Nonomuraea sp. NBC_00507: one gene and its partners. The protein of the gene in region 3 binds, or shares a complex with, the protein of the main gene of each other region. Links are inferred from orthologs where the notes say so. Each region holds a gene or a part of one and is shown on either strand. Other genes may lie near its edges.

Region 1 (3,582 bases), 1.5 Mb from region 3 along the record:
CGGCCGAAGCGGTGCTCAGCCGGTTCTCCGAGCTGGGCCTGATCAACGACGAGGCGTTCGCGGCGGCCTGGGTCGATTCCCGCCACCATGGCCGCGGCCTGGCCCGACGTGCGCTGGCGGCTGAGTTGCGGCACCGGGGCGTGGACAACGACACGGTGAAGGAAGCCGTGGAGCGCCTGGATCCCGACCAGGAGGCGGAGACGGCCCGTCGGCTGGTGGACCGTAAGCTCGCCGCCACCCGATCCCTGGACCCGCAGACGCGCACCCGCCGTCTCGCGGGCATGCTCGCCCGCAAGGGCTACTCCTCCGGCGTGGCCTACCGCGTCATCCGGGAGGCCCTGGAGGAGGAAGGCATCGATCTCGAAGCTGACTTCCCCTGACCTCTGGCGCTCCGCTCTCTCCCTCCCAGGGCAAAGATCGGGAGTTTGCGTTTCGTTCACCTTTTTCGGCTCTGTCGCAGGGATTGGGCCCCCCGGTGTGGCTGTATCGGACCAGGTCACCCACCATCGCCGTGGTCCCCGGAATGCCTGGTCGTAGGGGGCTGACTGGCTCGGATGGGGGCAATACCGGCATTAATGGGGGAGATTGGGTCGAATGTGGAGCTGCAGGCCTGTAAGACACGCTTGATGGTGCGTTTGCTTGCTCGTGACCAGTTCGACGCATAACCTCGACGGCAGTGAGGGAGTTACTCCGCGCAGCGCGGATTGCCATACCGGTGAACGACGGACGAACGAGCTTGGTTGATCGAGGCGGGCAAGGTGTCGGCTGTCCCAGTCGACGCCCGGTCAGCCTTGGCTTGACATCGATCCCGGCGCCGAACGGGCTCTGCGCGGCGCGCTTGTGACCCCTCCCATGTTTGGTCCGCGTTATGAGGTGTTGACGACGCGAGGAGGGCGGGGCGCACATGGGGCCGCTGGTCGTGGTGCTGATGGTGGCGGTGCTCGTGCTCGCGTTCGGGATGATCGTCGCGCTTCTCGTCGTCATACGCCGCACCTCCGGCAGCGTACCGAAAGCGGGGGCCAAGCCGAGCCCCGAGCAGCTGCAGGCCGTGCACGAGGAGATCGAGCAGGCACGTGAGGAGGCGCGGGAGATCCGCCACAAGGCGGAGACCGACGCCGATGAGATCCTGCGCAGGTCAGAGGCGGCCGCCGAGAGCGCCGCGCAGATGCGCCGCGAGGTCGAGCAGGAGAGCCGGATACTCAAGTCCGAGCTCAAGGAGCTCCGTGCCGACCTCGAACGCCGGGAGGCCAGGCTGGCCGAGCGGGAGCAGCGGCTGGATGAGGAGGCCAGACGGCAGACCGAGCGGGACAGAAAACTGGCCGAGACCGAGATCGAGCTCGCCGACCGGCGCGAGGAGTTGCTCCAGGTCGAGGAGCAGCGCCGGGTCATCTTGGAGCGGGTCGCCGGGCTGACCACCGACCAGGCCAAGTCCGAGCTGGTCAAGGAGATCGAAAACCAGGCCAAGCGTGAGGCCGCGCTGATCGTCAGAGAGATCGAGGGCGACGCCCGCAAGGAGGGCGAGAAGCGGGCGACCAAGATCGTGACGCTGGCCGTGCAGCGGGTCGCGGCGGAGCAGACCGCGGAGTCGGTCGTCAGCGTGCTGCACCTGCCTGGGGACGAGATGAAGGGCCGCATCATCGGCCGCGAGGGCCGCAACATCCGGGCCTTCGAGTCGACCACCGGCGTGAATCTCATCATCGACGACACCCCCGAGGCGGTGTTGTTGTCGTGCTTCGACCCGGTCAGGCGGGAGACGGCGCGGCTCACACTGGAGAAGCTCGTGCTCGACGGCCGCATCCACCCGCAGCGCATCGAGGAGGCCCACGACCGCAGCCGCCAGGAGGTGCAGGACCTGTGCGCGCGGGCCGGTGAGGACGCCCTGGTGGAGCTGGGCATCACCGACATGCATCCGGAGCTGACGCTGCTGCTCGGCCAGCTGAGATACCGCACCTCGTACGGGCAGAACGTGCTCAAGCACCTCATCGAGTCCGCGCACATCGCCGGGATCATGGCCGCCGAGCTGAAGATGAACCAGACGCTGATGAAGCGCTGCGCCCTCCTGCACGACATCGGCAAGGCGCTCACGCACGAGGTCGAGGGCAGCCACGCGCTGATCGGCGCGGAGATCGCCCGCCGCTACGGCGAGGAGGAGGACGTGGTGCACGCCATCGAGGCGCACCACAACGAGGTCGAGGTACGCACCGTCGAAGCGGTGCTCACGCAGGCCGCCGACGCGATCAGCGGCAGCCGGCCCGGCGCCCGCCGCGAGTCCCTGGAGGCGTACGTCAAGCGGCTGGAGCGGTTGGAGGAGATCGCGCAGTCGTACGAGGGCGTGGAGAAGGTGTTCGCCATGCAGGCCGGCCGGGAGATCCGGGTCATGGTCAAGCCGGACGCGATCGACGACATCCAGGCCCAAGTGATCGCCAGGGACGTGGCCAAGCAGGTCGAGGAGGAGCTCACCTACCCCGGGCAGATCCGGATCACGGTCGTACGGGAGTCGCGCGCCACGGAGTTCGCCCGTTGACCATTGAGCCCCTTGAGCATGAGCCCGTTCAGTAATCAGCCCGCTACGGTGAAGATCTGCTGGTAGAAGGCCAGTTCGGCGGCCAGGGCGGCGGTGCGGGTCTCGGTGCGGCGGAAACCGTGTGACTCGCCGTCGAAGGCAAGATACGTGCAGGCGACCCCACGCTCTGACAGCGCGTCCGCGAAGGCCTCGGACTGCTCAGGCGGCACCACGGGATCGTCGAGCCCCTGCATCAACAGCATGGGGCAGGAGACGCCCTCGACGAGGGCGAGCGGCTCGCGAGCGGCGTAGACCTGCGGGTCTTCCGGTCCGACCAGCCACTCCACGTAACGTGAGGCGAAGTCGTGGGTGTGCGCGGCGAGCGGGCCCAGCATGCTGATGCCGTAGTAGGCCACGCCGCCGGCGAACACATCGGACCGGCAGCAGGCGGCCATCACCGTCCAGCCGCCCGCGCTCCCACCGCGTACCGCGATTCTGGCAGGGTCGGCCAGGCCCTCGGCGGCCAGCCATGTGGCGGCGGCGAGCGTGTCCGCGACGTCCAGCAGTCCCCACTGCCCCTTCAGCCGCTCGCGGTAGGCCCTTCCATAGCCCGTCGAGCCGCTGTAGTTGAGGTCGAGCACGCCGATGCCGCGCGAGGTCAGGAACGCCTTCTCCAGGTCGAGCGCGGTGTCGGCGTGTGCGATCGGCCCCCCGTGCACGAAGATCACGTAGGGCGGCGCTCCGCCCTCGGCGGCCGGATCGTGCGGCGGGTAGAGGAAGGCGTGAATGTCCTCGCCCGAGCGCGGCACCCGCACCGCCTGCGGCACGGGCAGGAAGGCCGGTTCCGGCAACCGCTCGATGTTCTGCCGCAGTGCCCGGCTCCGGCCCGAGGGAGTGTCCACGCTGACGACGGTCCGGGGAACGGTGGGGGCGTAGGCGATCCCGGTCACGGTCGCGCCGTCGGCGGCCAGCGTCCCGTCCCACCCGCGGTAGGGCACGTCGAGGTCGGTGAGCGTGCCCGACGCCGGGTCGAGCACGCCCAGGCGCAGGTCGGCGTGCCCGTGCAGGACGGCCAGTCG
Region 2 (3,681 bases), 1.6 Mb from region 3 along the record:
CGGCGCGGCGAACTCGGCGGGGCCGCTCAGCGCGCCCGCCCGCTCATACGCCCTGGTGACGAGCTCGACGACCTCCTCGTGCCGTATGTTGCCCGCCACCGACACCACCGTCCGGCGGGGCCGGTAGTAGCGGTGGTAGTACTCGACGATCCGGTCGCGCCCGAGCGCGTTGATCGACTCGACCGTGCCCAGGATGGGCCGGCCGATCGGCGAGTCACCGTAGAGCTCGGCGGCGAACTGCTCGTGCACTACGTCCGAGGGGTCGTCGTCGTGCATGGCGATCTCCTCGAGGATCACGCCACGCTCGGACTCGACGTCCTCGTCGGTCACCAGCGAGCTGGTCACCACGTCGGCGAGCACGTCGACCGCGATCGGCAGGTCCTCGTCGAGCACGCGGGCGTAGTAGCAGGTGTATTCCTTGGCGGTGAAGGCGTTGATCTCACCGCCGATGCCCTCGATGGAGGCGGAGATCTCCATGGCGTCGCGGGTCGGAGTGCCCTTGAACAGCAGGTGTTCGAGGAAGTGGGTGGCCCCCATGTGCTCGGGGGCCTCGTCACGCGAGCCGATGCCGACCCACATGCCGACCGCGACGCTGCGCACGGTCGGCATGGTCTCGGTCACCACGCGCAACCCACCCGGAAGGACGGTGCGCCTTACCACCCCGGCTCCGTCCTTGCCGGGATGCAGCGTGGTCGTACTCACGTGTTGCGGTCGTCCCCCTCGCCGCCGCCATTGCTACTGCGGGTGCGGACGCGCGTGCGGGTGCGGCGGGGCCGCTCGGACTTGTCCTCGGCCGGCGCGGCGGCCTCCTCGGGCTCGGTGGTCTCGCCATCGCCCGCGGGGGCCTTCGCCTCCTTCTCGGCGGCCTCCTTCTCGATGACCTCGACCGGCACCAGCGAGAGCTTGCCGCGGCCGTCGATCTCGGCGATCTCGACCTGGATCTTCTCGCCGACGCTCATCACGTCCTCGACGTTCTCGATGCGCTTGCCGCCGTGCAGCTTGCGGATCTGCGAGACGTGCAGCAGGCCGTCCTTGCCCGGCATGAGCGAGATGAACGCGCCGAAGGCGGCGATCTTGACGACCGTGCCCAGGTAGCGCTCGCCGACCTCCGGCATGTGCGGGTTGGCGATGGCGTTGATCGCCGACCGCGCGGCCTCGGCGGACGGGCCGTCGGTGGCGCCGATGTAGATCGTGCCGTCGTCCTCGATGGTGATCTCGGCGCCCGTGTCGTCCTGGATCTGGTTGATCATCTTGCCCTTCGGGCCGATGACCTCGCCGATCTTGTCGACCGGGACCTTGATGGTGATGATGCGCGGCGCGGTCGGGTTCATCTCCGCCGGGGAGGCGATCGCCTCCTGCATCACGTCGAGGATCGCCAGGCGGGCGCCCTTGGCCTGCTTGAGCGCGGCGGCCAGCACGGAGGCCGGGATGCCGTCGAGCTTGGTGTCGAGCTGCAGGGCGGTGATGACGTCCTTGGTGCCGGCGACCTTGAAGTCCATGTCGCCCATGGCGTCCTCGGCGCCGAGGATGTCGGTCAGCGTGACGTACGTGTCGCCCTCGCCGATCAGGCCCATCGCGATGCCCGCGACCATCTCCTTGAGCGGCACACCGGCGTCGAGCAGCGCCATCGTGGACGCGCACACCGAGCCCATCGAGGTGGAGCCGTTGGAGCCGAGCGCCTCGGAGACCTGGCGGATGGCGTACGGGAACTCCTCGCGCGTGGGCAGCACCGGGATCAGCGCCCGCTCAGCCAGCGCGCCGTGGCCGATCTCGCGCCGCTTGGGCGAGCCCACCCGGCCGGTCTCGCCGGTGGAGTAGGGCGGGAAGTTGTAGTTGTGCATGTAACGCTTGGTCCGCTCAGGGTTGAGCGTGTCGATGTTCTGCTCCATGCGCAGCATGTTGAGCGTCGTGATGCCCATGATCTGGGTCTCGCCACGCTCGAACAACGCCGAGCCGTGCACCCGCGGCACCACGTGGACCTCGGCCGACAGCGCGCGGATGTCCTTGGTGCCGCGGCCGTCGATGCGCACGCCCTCCTTGATGACCCGCTCACGCATGAGCTTCTTCATCACGGAGCGGAACGCGGCGCTGATCTCCTTCTCGCGTCCCTCGAAGTCGGGCAGGATCTTCTCGGCGGCCAGCGCCTTGATCTTCTCCAGCTCGTTCTCGCGCTCCTGCTTGCCGGCGATGGTCAGCGCGGCGGCCAGCTCGTTCTTGATGGCCGCTTCGACCGCGGTGTAGGCGTCCTCCTGGTATTCCAGGAAGACCGGGTATTCGGCCGTCTCCTTCGCGGCGACCTGTGCGATGCGCGACTGCGCCTCGCACAGGACCTTGATGAAGGGCTTGGAGGCCTCCAGACCCTGCGCGACGGTCTCCTCGGTGGGCGCGACGGCGCCCTCGGCGACCAGCTTGAGCGTGTCCCTGGTGGACTCGGCCTCGACCATCATGATCGCGACATCGCCGTCGTCGAGCACCCGGCCCGCCACGACCATGTCGAACGTGGCCGACTCCAGCTCGTGGTGCGTCGGGAACGCCACCCACTGGCCCTCGATCAGCGCCACCCGCACGCCGCCGATCGGGCCGGAGAACGGCAGGCCCGCCAGCTGCGTCGACAGGGACGCGGCGTTGATGGCGACCACGTCGTAGAGGTGGTCGGGGTTGAGCGCCATGATGGTGGCCACGACCTGGATCTCGTTGCGCAGGCCCTTGACGAACGACGGGCGCAGCGGCCGGTCGATCAGGCGACAGGTGAGGATGGCGTCCTCGGAGGGACGGCCCTCACGGCGGAAGAACGAGCCGGGGATGCGCCCGGCGGCGTACATTCGCTCCTCGACGTCCACCGTCAGCGGGAAGAAGTCGAACTGGTCCTTCGGAGTCTTCGACGCGGTGGTCGCCGAGAGCACCATCGTGTCGTTGTCGAGGTAGGCGACGGCGGAACCCGCCGCCTGGCGGGCGAGCCGTCCGGTCTCGAACCGGATCGTGCGCGTGCCGAATGAGCCGTTGTCTATGACGGCTTCAGCAGTGTGGACACCCTCCACGGGGGACCTCCTTGTGGTCGGTCTCCCGCGCCCTTTTCTCACCGGCACCCTCGTTAGGTGCAGCGCCGGTCTTCGATCGAAGCGCCCGGTTGAATGTCACAGTCAGACATGCTGTCACTGCTACCGGAAGCCACTACCGAGGACCGGCCCGCAGGCGTCGCGGGTCGCATGGTGCTGAGCGGACGCGGGGGCTGTGTGTCTCGGAATCTTCAGTTGTACGTCAGGCGGTGGGACCATTTCACGTCGCCACGCGCCCGCGCTCATATGAGCCTCTACCCATATGGAGAAGGGAGCGGCGCGGTGCCGCTCCCTTCCATGTTATCGGCGCAGGCCAAGCCGCTCGATGAGCGAACGGTAGCGCTGGATGTCGACCTTCTGCAGGTACTTCAGCAGGCGGCGCCGGCGACCGACGAGCAGAAGCAGGCCACGACGGCTGTGGTGGTCGTGCTTGTGCGTCTTCAGGTGCTCAGTGAGCTCGCTGATGCGCTTGCTCAGCAGTGCGATCTGCACCTCGGGCGACCCGGTGTCACCCTCGGTCGTGGCGTATTCGCCGATGATGGACTTCTTGGCAGCGGTGTCGAGGGACACGGCTCTCCTTCTATCTACGGGCACGCGCTAATGTGGCGAATGCGCGAACGACCGT
Region 3 (3,566 bases):
CTCACTGTCATAGTCAACCATGGAAGGATCGCCGCTGTGAAGCAGCTGCGCATAGGCGGATACGGCCCAGGCATCGTCACCATCGCCGCGGGTATCAGCCCGGGTCTCACCGAAGTCGCGGCGCCGTCGTTCCTGGCCGCCCACCCCTCGCTGCCGGTGCTGTACGCGGCGAGTGAGCTCGACAGCGGCGTGCTCACCGCCTTCGACGCCCGCGACGGGCTGACACCGCTGGACGAGCGGCCGAGCGAGGGCTCGCTGCCCTGTCACGTGGCCGTCGATCCCACGGGGAGCCTGCTCGCGGCGGCCAACTACGGCGACGGCACGGCGATCATCCAGCGGCTGGACGGGCGGGGCGCGTTCGACGGCGACCCGATCGTGCTGCGCCACAAGGGCTCGGGCCCGGTCGCCGGCCGCCAGGAAGGTCCACACGCCCACCAGGCCGTCTTCCACGACGGCCTGCTGCACGTCTCCGACCTCGGCACGGACGAGATCCGCCGCTACCGCTACGACGGCACGCCGGTGGAGCCGATCGTCCTGCACCCGGGCACCGGCCCGCGGCACTTCGCCTTCGCGGGCTCCCGCCTGTACGTGGCGGGCGAGCTCGACGGCGCCGTCACCCTCATCGACGGCGAGTGGCGCACGGTCGCGCCCGCCTCCCGTCACGAGGGCGAGAACTCCCTGTCCCACCTGCAGCTCGAGGGCGACCTGGTCTATGTGGGCAACCGGGGGCCCAACACGATCTCGGTGCTGCGGGCCGCCGACCTGTCCCTGGTGGCCGAGCTGCCCTCCGGAGGCGACTGGCCCCGGCACTTCGCCATCGACGGCGACCGTCTGTACGTGGCCAATCAGCGCTCGAACGCCGTGACCGTCTTCGCGCTGCGCGACGGCGTCCCGGAGCCGACCGGCGAGGCGTACGAGGTCGAGAGCCCGGCCTGCGTGCTGAGCACGTAGGGGGACACCGCCCTGGCGATCAGGTACGAATCCACCGTCCCCACCGCCACACAACCCAGCCGGACTCGGGGAAATGCTGGGCGAATTCCCTTGGACGCAATATGCCCGTTTTCGGGGACAACGAGCGCGGTGATCCCTATTGTCCCAGCGATGGCCGACACACCCGCGAAATTTCCTCCGTGCGATGTTTGCGTTACGGACCTGGCGTTTGGTCTAGACCACTGGGCGCGCGGACGGGCAGAATGCGAGTCTGAATACTGAGGTTTGGTCCGTGAACCCCATCGGGAGGAACCCGCCATGCGTATTGGAGTGCTCACAGGGGGCGGCGACTGCCCCGGGCTCAACGCCGTGATCAGGGCAGTGGTGCGTAAGGGGGTGAGCGTCTACGGCCACGAGTTCGTCGGCTTCCGCGACGGCTGGCGCGGCCCCCTCGAAGGCGACACGATGCCGCTGGACATCCAGTCCGTGCGCGGCATCCTGCCCCGCGGCGGGACCATCCTGGGCTCCTCCCGGACCAACCCCATCAAGATCGAGGGCGGAGTCGACCGGATCAAGGACAACCTGGCCACCACCGGCGTGGACGCGCTGATCGCCATCGGCGGCGAGGACACCCTCGGCGTCGCCAAGCAGCTCTACGACCGCGGCGTCCACGTCGTGGGCGTGCCCAAGACCATCGACAACGACCTGTCGGGCACCGACTACACCTTCGGCTTCGACACCGCCGTCAACATCGCGACGGAGGCCATCGACCGCCTCCACACCACCGCGGAGTCCCACCACCGCGCCCTCATCTGCGAGGTCATGGGCCGGCACGCGGGCTGGATCGCGCTGCACGCGGGCATGGCGGGCGGCGCCAATGTCATCCTCATCCCGGAGAAGCCGTTCGACATCGACCAGGTCTGCGAATACGTCGAGTCCCGCTTCCGCACCCGCTACTCGCCGATCATCGTGGTCGCCGAGGGCGCGCATCCGATCGAGGGCCAGATGGAGCTGCAGGCCGGCGAGCTCGACGCCTTCGGCCACGTCCGGCTGGGCGGCATCGGCGAGATGCTGGCCAAGGAGATCGAGAAGCGCACCGGCAAGGAGGCGCGCACCACGGTGCTCGGCCACATCCAGCGCGGCGGCACCCCGTCGGCCTACGACCGGGTGCTGGCCACCCGCTTCGGGCTGCAGGCCATCGACGCGGCCCACGAGGGCGACTTCGGCACGATGGTCGCCCTGCGCGGCACCGACATCGTCCGCGTCGGCCTCGACGAGGCCACGGCCGAGCTGAAGACCGTGCCGGTGGAGCGTTATTCCGAGGCCGAGGTCTTCTTCGGTTAGTTGAAAGCGGCTTGCAAGTGGCGCCCGTACCTTTGAGTCAGCGGGGTTTCCGCTACAACCCGCTCAAGGGTACGGCTTGCGCCGCAGCGAGTCGGCGGCCCACCACGCGTCGCAAGCCGTACCCTCTCACCCGGCCGGTCACCGCCGGGGCGTGCCGAAGAGATCGACTTCCGGCGCGCCCTCGTCGCGGTCGCGCAGCCGCTCCCTGAACTCCGCCTCGCTGCGCAGCTCCTTCTCCGAGGGCGACAGGATGACGGTGAGCAGCAGCCCCACGGTGATCACACTGATGCCGACGATCAGCGGCAGCAGGAAGTCGAGGGCTTTCGCGCCGGACAACGGCCCAGCCTCGCCGTGCATCTGCACTGTCATGGAGTACATGCCCGTGTAATGCATGCCGCAGACCGCCACGCCCATGACCAGCGCCGCCGCGCCGATCTTGAGAGCGCCGCTGACCCGCAGCGTGAACCACAGCGCCACCGTCGCCGCCGCGATCGCGATCAGGACCGAGAGCGACACGATGACGGGGTCATAGGTGACGTGGCCGGACATGTTCATGGCGGCCATGCCGAGATAGTGCATGCCGGCCACGCCGCACCCGGTCAGGGTGCCGCCGGCGAGCAGGAACACCAGACGCTCGCCGCCGTACGAGGCGAGAAACAGGCCCATGCCGACGACCACGACCGCGATGAGCGCGGAGGCGGCGGTGAGCAGGACGTCGTAGCGAATGACCGAGCCGCTCACCGAAAAGCCGAGCATCGCGATGAAATGCATGGTCCAGATGCCGGTGCCACCGATCGCGAACGCGGCGCCCACCAGCCAGAACTTGCCCTCGCGCCCGCCCACGAGACGGGCCCGCGAGGTCAGCAGAAGGCCCAGCATCGAACCGATGCTGGACATGATGTACGCGAGCACGGGCGTTAACAGCCCAAAAGTGAAATGGTCGATCGGCGACATACCCCCACCCATCCCCTTACGCACCGATAAGGGAGTATGAGCAGGGTGTCGCCGTCCGCGCAACTACCTTCTGCGTGCCCGCATCGGCGACATTTGCGGCATTTGCTGTATTGGCTGCTGACGGGGTACAGGCGGCGCCGGATAAGTCAGATGTTGCTGCTGGGCGGTGCGTCTGCGCAATTCGAGTTTGGCGACGAGTTCGGCGTCCTCGTGCAGTTCCTCTTCCGACGGGGACAGGATCACCATGAGCAGCATGGTCAGCGTGATCAGGCTGATCACGGTCATGAGCGGGACGAGGAAGTCCAGCGCGTCGGCTCCGGCGACCACACCGGGCGCGG

The links.
Region 1: OHA25_RS46420 (region 3) and rny share a complex: the UniProt entries of both Bacillus subtilis proteins name them as parts of the possible RNA degradosome complex. The link is inferred for Nonomuraea sp. NBC_00507 from one-to-one orthologs.
Region 2: OHA25_RS46420 (region 3) and OHA25_RS53595 share a complex: the UniProt entries of both Bacillus subtilis proteins name them as parts of the possible RNA degradosome complex. The link is inferred for Nonomuraea sp. NBC_00507 from one-to-one orthologs.

Annotation. Positions count from the first base shown.
Region 1 is NZ_CP107853.1:11,154,479-11,158,060, reverse strand. What follows is about bases 303-3,214. They hold rny (ribonuclease Y), read left to right. Parts: upstream 303-904; coding sequence 905-2,524; downstream 2,525-3,214. Other genes in these bases: OHA25_RS53190 (S9 family peptidase), read right to left, coding at 2,560-3,214; recX (recombination regulator RecX), read left to right, coding at 303-380. Also shown: more of recX, read left to right, coding at 1-302; more of OHA25_RS53190, read right to left, coding at 3,215-3,582. UniProt on the Bacillus subtilis protein: Endoribonuclease that initiates mRNA decay. Initiates the decay of all SAM-dependent riboswitches, such as yitJ riboswitch. Involved in processing of the gapA operon mRNA, it cleaves between cggR and gapA.
Region 2 is NZ_CP107853.1:11,250,652-11,254,332, forward strand. The notes cover bases 369-3,379. They hold OHA25_RS53595 (polyribonucleotide nucleotidyltransferase), read right to left. Parts: upstream 3,039-3,379; coding sequence 699-3,038; downstream 369-698. Other genes in these bases: OHA25_RS53590 (M16 family metallopeptidase), read right to left, coding at 369-702; rpsO (30S ribosomal protein S15), read right to left, coding at 3,357-3,379. In the rest of the region: more of OHA25_RS53590, read right to left, coding at 1-368; more of rpsO, read right to left, coding at 3,380-3,626. UniProt on the Bacillus subtilis protein: Involved in mRNA degradation. Catalyzes the phosphorolysis of single-stranded polyribonucleotides processively in the 3'- to 5'-direction. Necessary for competence development in Bacillus subtilis.
Region 3 is NZ_CP107853.1:9,632,448-9,636,013, forward strand. Bases 366-3,261 are described here. They hold OHA25_RS46420 (6-phosphofructokinase), read left to right. Parts: upstream 366-1,248; coding sequence 1,249-2,274; downstream 2,275-3,261. Other genes in these bases: OHA25_RS46415 (lactonase family protein), read left to right, coding at 366-951; OHA25_RS46425 (MHYT domain-containing protein), read right to left, coding at 2,413-3,153. Also shown: more of OHA25_RS46415, read left to right, coding at 37-365; OHA25_RS46430 (MHYT domain-containing protein), read right to left, coding at 3,292-3,566. UniProt on the Bacillus subtilis protein: Catalyzes the phosphorylation of D-fructose 6-phosphate to fructose 1,6-bisphosphate by ATP, the first committing step of glycolysis.